Regions from separate parts of the Streptomyces griseoviridis genome, predicted to be linked through region 1. Evidence: riboswitches for the same ligand, from Rfam matches in the RefSeq annotation. Region 1 holds a riboswitch; each other region holds the start of a gene.

Region 1 (2,191 bases):
GCGGCGCTGCGCGGCCCGGGAGGCGCCCAGCGGCTCCAGGAGCATGCGCATCTCCAGGAGGTCGGCGGCCTCCTGCTCGGTCGGTTCGGCCACGCACGCGCCCGCGTGCCTGCGGGTGACGACGAACCCCTCGGCCTCCAGGGTGCGCAGCGCCTCGCGCACCGGGACCCGGGAGACGCCGTAGCGGCGGGCGAGCAGTTCCTCGGTGAGCCGGCCGCCGCGCTCGTAGACACCGGCGACGATGTCGTCCCGGATGGCCGTGCACACCGAGTGCGCCGGAATACGCATGACCGACCTCCGCCTTAATGCCCGTGAAACGTCGCCGATTGACGCGTGTTCCGTGACTCTATTGCAATGAGCGGGAATTTCCGATGGGGGGCCGGAATCCATGGATATTTTTTGGACAGCAGGGTGCCGGAAACGACGAAAACCCCGGCTCGTCCGAGCCGGGGCTTCTCACGGTCCTGCGGTGCGTCCTCAGATGTTCACGTCGTGTGCCCGGAGGTAGGCGACCGGGTCCAGGTCGGAGCCGTACTCCGCGGTGGTCCTGGCCTCGAAGTGCAGATGCGCCCCGGTGACGTTGCCGGTGTCGCCCGAGAGGCCGATCTGCTGCCCGGGGGTGACGGTCTGGCCCACCGAGACGCCGATCGACGACAGGTGCCCGTACTGCGTGTACGTGCCGTCGGCCATCTTGAGGACGATCTGGTTGCCGTAGGCGCCGCCCCAGCCGGTCTCGACGACGGTGCCGGAGCCGACCGCGTGCACGGAGGTGCCGGTCGAGGCGTGGAAGTCGACACCGGTGTGGCTGCCCGACGACCACAGGGAGCTGCCCGCCTGGTAGCTCGTGGAGACGTAGGAGCCGCTGATCGGCAGCACGAAGGTGTTGAGGCGCTTGCGCTCGGCCTCACGGGCGGCGCGCTGCCGGTCGGCCCGCTCCCGCTCGGCCTTCTCCTGGGCCAGCTTGCGCGCGGCCTCCTGGGCGGCCTGCTTGCGGGCGGCCACCTCGGCGGCCTGCTGCTGCGCGGCGGCCTGGGCGTCGATCTGGTCGGCCACGGTGTCGCCGAGGGAGATGACGGGGGTCAGTCCGGTCTGCTCGACCGCGTTCTCCGCCGCCATCGCCGGCGCGGCCAGGGTGCCGACCACTCCGGTGGTGGCGAGGGCCGCGACACCCGCGGCGCGGGCGGTGCCGCGCTGCATCCGGCTGGGCCGGCGGTGCTTCCCTACGGCGTGACTGAACGCCATGTGGTGGGTGTTCCTTTCCTTCCCTCTCGCCTACCGGGTTAGCTGACGGGTTCGGAGCAGGAAGGTCTCCTACGGGCCCCCACGACGGGCATGGGCGTCCGATTCACCCCAGGGACACAGGTGGGTCCCCGGCTCCCCTGGCTCGCGCCGTACGGGGACTCGGCGATGACTGCCCGGTGCCGCGGATGCGGCGCGGTGGCTGACGAACAGTCGGGGAGACCGTAGACGGGCCCACTTTCGATCCTCAAACAGATCACTGTTTTTGTTGCGCATCCCACAGGGCAGACAGGCAGCCTCTCCCCCAATTCGGACACGAAAGGGCCCCGATGACGTCTCCGTCACCGGGGCCCCGGCACGCGCGCGCGTGCGCGCCGCGCCCGCTACTCGGCCGCGACGACGCTCACTTCGCCGATGCCGAGCGCCGCGACGGACTCCTCGATCGCGGCGGCGTCACCGACCAGGACCGTCACCAGCCGGTCGACCGGGAACGCGTTGACGACCGCCGCGGTCGCCTCCACGGTGCCGGTGGCCGCCAACTGCCGGTACAGGGTGGCCTGGTGGTCGTCGGGCAGATGCTGCTCGACCTGGTCGGCCAGCGTGCCCGCGACGGCCGCCGCGGTCTCGTACTTGAGCGGCGCGACACCGACCAGGAACTGCACGGCGGCGTCCCGCTCGGCGTCCGTCAGCCCCTCGGCGGCGACCCCGCGCAGCACCTTCCAGAGGTCGTCGAGAGCCGGCCCCGTGTTCGGCGTGTCGACCGAGCCGCTGATGGCGAGCATCGCGACCCCGGTGCCGTCCGCCGACGACCGCAGCACCTGGCTGAACGCCCGCACTCCGTAGGTGTAGCCCTTCTCCTCGCGCAGGACGCGGTCGAGACGGGACGTGAGGGTGCCGCCGAGGCAGTAGGTGCCGACCACCTGGGGTGCCCACACCCGGTCGTGCCGGTCGG
Region 2 (2,191 bases), 1.3 Mb from region 1:
CACGCCTTCCCGCCCGGCCACCGCATCCGGCTCGCCGTCTCCTCCGCGTACTGGCCGTGGATCTGGCCGCAGCCAGGCTCGGAGGCGGGCTTCACCCTCGACCCGGCGGGCAGCTACCTCGAACTCCCGGTGCGCCGCCGGGAGTCGCCGTCGCCCGCGATCTCCTTCGACGAGCCGGAGCAGGCGCCGCCGCTCGGGGTGAACTTCCCCGCCACCCTGGACGAGCCGCGGCCCGAGCGGCTGGTCGTGCGGGACGTCGCGGCGGGCACCTGGCGGCTGGAGGTCGACCCGCGCTACGGCGGCACGCGCGTGTACCCCGACGGCCTGGAGTTCACCGAGGACGCGCTGGAGACGTACACCGTCCAGGAGGCCGACCCGCTCTCCGCCCGCACCCGGTCCGACTGGTCGATCCGGCTGCACCGGCCCGAGCTGGGCTGGGACACCGCCGTCCGCACCCGTTCGGAGATCACCGCCGACGGTAACGACTTCATCACCTTCGACGAGGTGATCTGCACGGAGGGCGACGAGGTCCTCTTCCACCGGACCTGGGAGAAGCGGATTCCACGCACAGCCGGTTAAAGGCGAGTTGGGGTCATTGCCCGATTTGCCATACTTGGCGATTCCAGTGAGTTGGCTCACGCCGCGGCGCGCGCGGACCTCCGTCCCGCGCGGCGCGGCGCTCCTTGTGCGCCAAGGGGAGTTGACCCTTGGCGAGTGCAAAGGATCAAGCACCCCAAACCACCCTGATCAAGGTCAACCGGTCCGATGTGTGAATCCGGCACTTGTTCCGGACATGTGCTCTCGCATACGTTCCCGGCCTGTCGGGTGGACGCCTAATCCTGCCGCCGCCCGTACACCCATTCACCGAACGAACTCACGCACGGCAGGAGCGGGGGAACCAGGTAAGTCGCCGGACCGGGCCAGCGCCCGTGACGGCTAGGGGTGAAGTCGCACCGCCTGACAGCGGCGCGGCCGGGCAGCTCCCGCCCGAACCCGACAGCTCACCTCGCAGGCGACGGAGAGGAAACCGCCATGCCCGCCATCGCTCCCCGCCGCTCGCGCCTCGCCCGCAAGCTCGCCGTCCTCGGCACCGGCGCCGCCGTGCTCGCCCTCCCGGTCATCGGCGCCACCAGCGCTTCGGCCGCCGAACCGACCACGGCGACCGCCACCTCGCTCGGCTACTCGAACAACCTCGACGGCTGGATCCGCGCCTCGCTGTCCGTGATGGCCCAGAAGGGCATCCCCGGCACGTACAACGGCATCTACCGCAACGTGATCCGCGAGTCCTCCGGCAACCCCAACGCCATCAACAACTGGGACTCGAACGCCGCCGCGGGCATCCCCTCCAAGGGCCTGCTCCAGGTGATCGACCCGACCTTCGCCGCGTACCACGTCTCCGGGACCGTCTACGACCCGTACGACCCGGTCGCCAACATCACGGCCGCGTGCAACTACGCGGCGGCCAGGTACGGCTCGATCGACAACGTGTACGGCGCCTACTAGGCCGACCGCACTCAGTCGAAGATTCGTTCGAGGACGACGGCGATGCCGTCGTCCTCGTTCGACGAGGTGACCTCGTCGGCCACCCGCTTCAGTTCGGGATGGGCGTTGGCCATGGCGACCCCGTGGGCGGCCCACTCGAACATCGGAATGTCGTTCGGCATGTCCCCGAAGGCGATCGTCTCGTCCGGGCCGAGACCCAGGTGGTCGGCGGCCAGCGCAAGACCGGTCGCCTTCGTGATGCCGGATGGCTGGAGTTCGACGGTGCCGGGCCCCGACATCGTCACCGTGGCGAGGGAATCGACCACCGACCGCGCGATCCCCGCCAACTCGTCGTCGGACAGCTCGGGATGGCGCAGCAGCACCTTGCTGATCGGCGCGGACCACAGGTCGGCACGGCGCGCGACCCGCACCGCGGGCAGCGTCGGGTGCGGCATCCGGTAGCCGGGCTCGATCAGGGTCAGGCCGTCCACCCCGTCCTGGTCGACGGCCGCGTACACCTGGCCGACCTCCGCCTCGATCTTGCCGAGCGCGGTCTCGGCCAGCTCCCGGTCCAGGGTGACCGACCAGAGCAGCCGGTCCGCGCCCGCGTCGTACACCTGCGCTCCCTGGCCGCACACCGCGAGCCCCCTGCTGTGCAGGTCGTCGAGGAGCGGGCGCACCCGGGGCGCCGGGCGGCCCGTCACGACCA
Region 3 (2,191 bases), 2.1 Mb from region 1:
ATTCGACATCGCCGCCCGCTACGAGGCCGCGCAGGCCGACGCCTCCATCGGCGGCGACCTCTACGCCGTCCAGGACACCCCGCACGGCGTCCGCCTGGTCGTCGGGGACGTGCGCGGCAAGGGGATGGGCGCGGTGGGCGCCGTCGCCGTCCTGATCGGGGCGTTCCGGGAGGCGGCGGAGCAGGAGACCACCCTGGAGGCGGTGGCGCAGCGGCTGGAGCGGGCGTTCGCCCGGGAGGGCATCAGACGCGAGGGGCTGGAGGCCTCCGAGGGGTTCACCACCGCCGTCCTCGCCGAACTCCCGCACGGCGACGGCGTCGTCCGGATCGTCACCCGGGGCCATCCGCCGCCGCTGCTGCTCGGCCAGGACGGCACAATCCGTCCGCTCTCCCCCCACGACCACGCCCTGCCGTTCGGCATGGGCGATCTCGGCACCTGGCCCGACCGGGTCGAGGAGAGCGAGTTCCCGAGCGGCGCGATCCTGCTGCTGTACACCGACGGGCTGTCCGAGGCGCGGGACGAGCGCGGGGAGTTCTTCGACCCGGAGGCCAGGCTCGCGGGGCGGGTCTTCGCCGACCCGGGCACCCTGCTCGCCACCCTCGCCCAGGAGGTGCGCCAGTACACCGGCGGCGGCACCACGGACGACATGGCGCTGCTCGCCGTCCGCCGCCCTTGATCGTTGTCACCGGGGGTGAGCGGGCGACCTCCCTCCGATAACAACTGACACACGGTCAAAATCCAGGGGGTTTCGGCGGCGAGGTCGACTCGCCCGTCTTTCGGTGCTCATGGCCCGTACGTCCAGGCCGAATTCGTTAATGATCAAGGGGAACGGCTTGGAATCCCCACCCCGTGTCTATTAACGTTCGATAACGCAGCGCGGTCGTCCCAGCCGTCACAAGGCGGCTCCGCGCGCACGCGCCGAATCCCGCGAGGGAACCGGGGAACCACCACCTTGGGGTGAATCACGCGTCTGTCCGTCGTGCCCGCACGACAGGTATACGCGCGTAGGAGACCTTCCTGCTCCGAACCCGTCAGCTAACCCGGTAGGCGAGAAGGAAGGAGTGCGCCTACGTGGCGTCCAACAGGCCTGCTCCGACTGTGCCGACGGTCCCGGTGAACCAGGCCGTTCCCGGCCGGCCCGCCGCCGACACCTTCGGCTACGGCGACTACCGCACCGACGAGGGCCCCTGGCAGGAGTGGAACCCCACCGCCGAGGCCCTCCCGCCGGTACGCGGCAGGCACCGGGTCGCCAAGCAGCGCGGCGGCGGACTCGCCCGCAGCTCCACGGTCCTCGGCGTCGGGGTCATCGCCGCGATGGGCGCGGGCGGCATGGCCAGCGCCAACACCGGCAAGCCGCCGGTCTCCATCTCGATACCCGACCTGCCCTCCGTGGGCGCCGTCTTCGGCGACGACTCCGACGCGGAACCCGTGTCCGAGGGCTCGGCCACCGCGCTCAGCTCCCTCGGCGTGGCCACCCAGGAGACCACCGAGGGCGCCAGGGACGCGGGCGACCTGCTGCGCGACCGGATCATGGCGCAGGCCGAGAGCCAGCAGGTCCAGATCGACACCAAGGCCCAGGTCACCGCCCAGGAGGCCGCCGCGCGGCAGATCGCCGACGCCTCCGCCAAGGCGGAGAAGGAAGCCGCCGCCAAGGCCGCCGCCGCGAAGGAGAAGGCCGAGGCCCAGGCCGCGAAGAAGGCCGAGGCCGAGCGGCTCGCCGCACTGGCCAAGCAGTACACGCTGCCGACCTCCTCCTACACGATCACCGGCACCTTCGGGCAGGCCGGCTCCATGTGGTCGTCCGGCTACCACACGGGACTCGACTTCGCCGCGCCCACCGGCACCCTCATCAAGGCCGTCCACAGCGGCACGGTCACCGAGGCGGGCTGGGCCGGCTCCTACGGCTACCGCACGATCCTGACCCTCGACGACGGCACCGAGCTGTGGTTCTGCCACCAGTCCTCGATCAACGTCAGCGTCGGCCAGAAGGTCGCCACCGGTGACGTCATCGGACGCGTCGGCGCGACGGGCAACGTCACCGGACCCCACCTCCACCTGGAGGTCCACCCCGGCGGCCAGGCCGAGGGCATCGACCCGGCGGCGTGGCTGCGCGGCAAGGGCCTCACCCCCTGACCCCGCCCGGCCGAGGGCTTTGCGTGATCTTTGCGGGCGTGTCCGGATTGCGGCGGAA

What was found. Region 1 has a riboswitch for cyclic di-AMP ahead of DDJ31_RS28235 (M23 family metallopeptidase). Riboswitches for the same ligand answer to the same signal wherever they lie in the genome.
Region 2: it holds a riboswitch for cyclic di-AMP, as region 1 does, so the genes downstream of both, DDJ31_RS22570 (transglycosylase SLT domain-containing protein) here and DDJ31_RS28235 (M23 family metallopeptidase) in region 1, are expected to answer to the same signal.
Region 3: it holds a riboswitch for cyclic di-AMP, as region 1 does, so the genes downstream of both, DDJ31_RS18605 (M23 family metallopeptidase) here and DDJ31_RS28235 (M23 family metallopeptidase) in region 1, are expected to answer to the same signal.

The regions. Positions count from the first base shown of each region.
Region 1 is NZ_CP029078.1:6,516,873-6,519,063, reverse strand. It holds gene DDJ31_RS28240 (GntR family transcriptional regulator) at 1-288, opposite strand, end outside; gene DDJ31_RS28235 (M23 family metallopeptidase) at 478-1,242, opposite strand; cyclic di-AMP (ydaO/yuaA leader) riboswitch at 1,255-1,417, opposite strand; gene DDJ31_RS28230 (M16 family metallopeptidase) at 1,623-2,191, opposite strand, start outside.
Region 2 is NZ_CP029078.1:5,230,088-5,232,278, reverse strand. It holds gene DDJ31_RS22575 (CocE/NonD family hydrolase) at 1-579, shown strand, start outside; cyclic di-AMP (ydaO/yuaA leader) riboswitch at 853-1,030, shown strand; gene DDJ31_RS22570 (transglycosylase SLT domain-containing protein) at 1,033-1,503, shown strand; gene DDJ31_RS22565 (HAD family hydrolase) at 1,515-2,191, opposite strand, start outside.
Region 3 is NZ_CP029078.1:4,386,759-4,388,949, reverse strand. It holds gene DDJ31_RS18610 (PP2C family protein-serine/threonine phosphatase) at 1-676, shown strand, start outside; cyclic di-AMP (ydaO/yuaA leader) riboswitch at 907-1,064, shown strand; gene DDJ31_RS18605 (M23 family metallopeptidase) at 1,072-2,133, shown strand.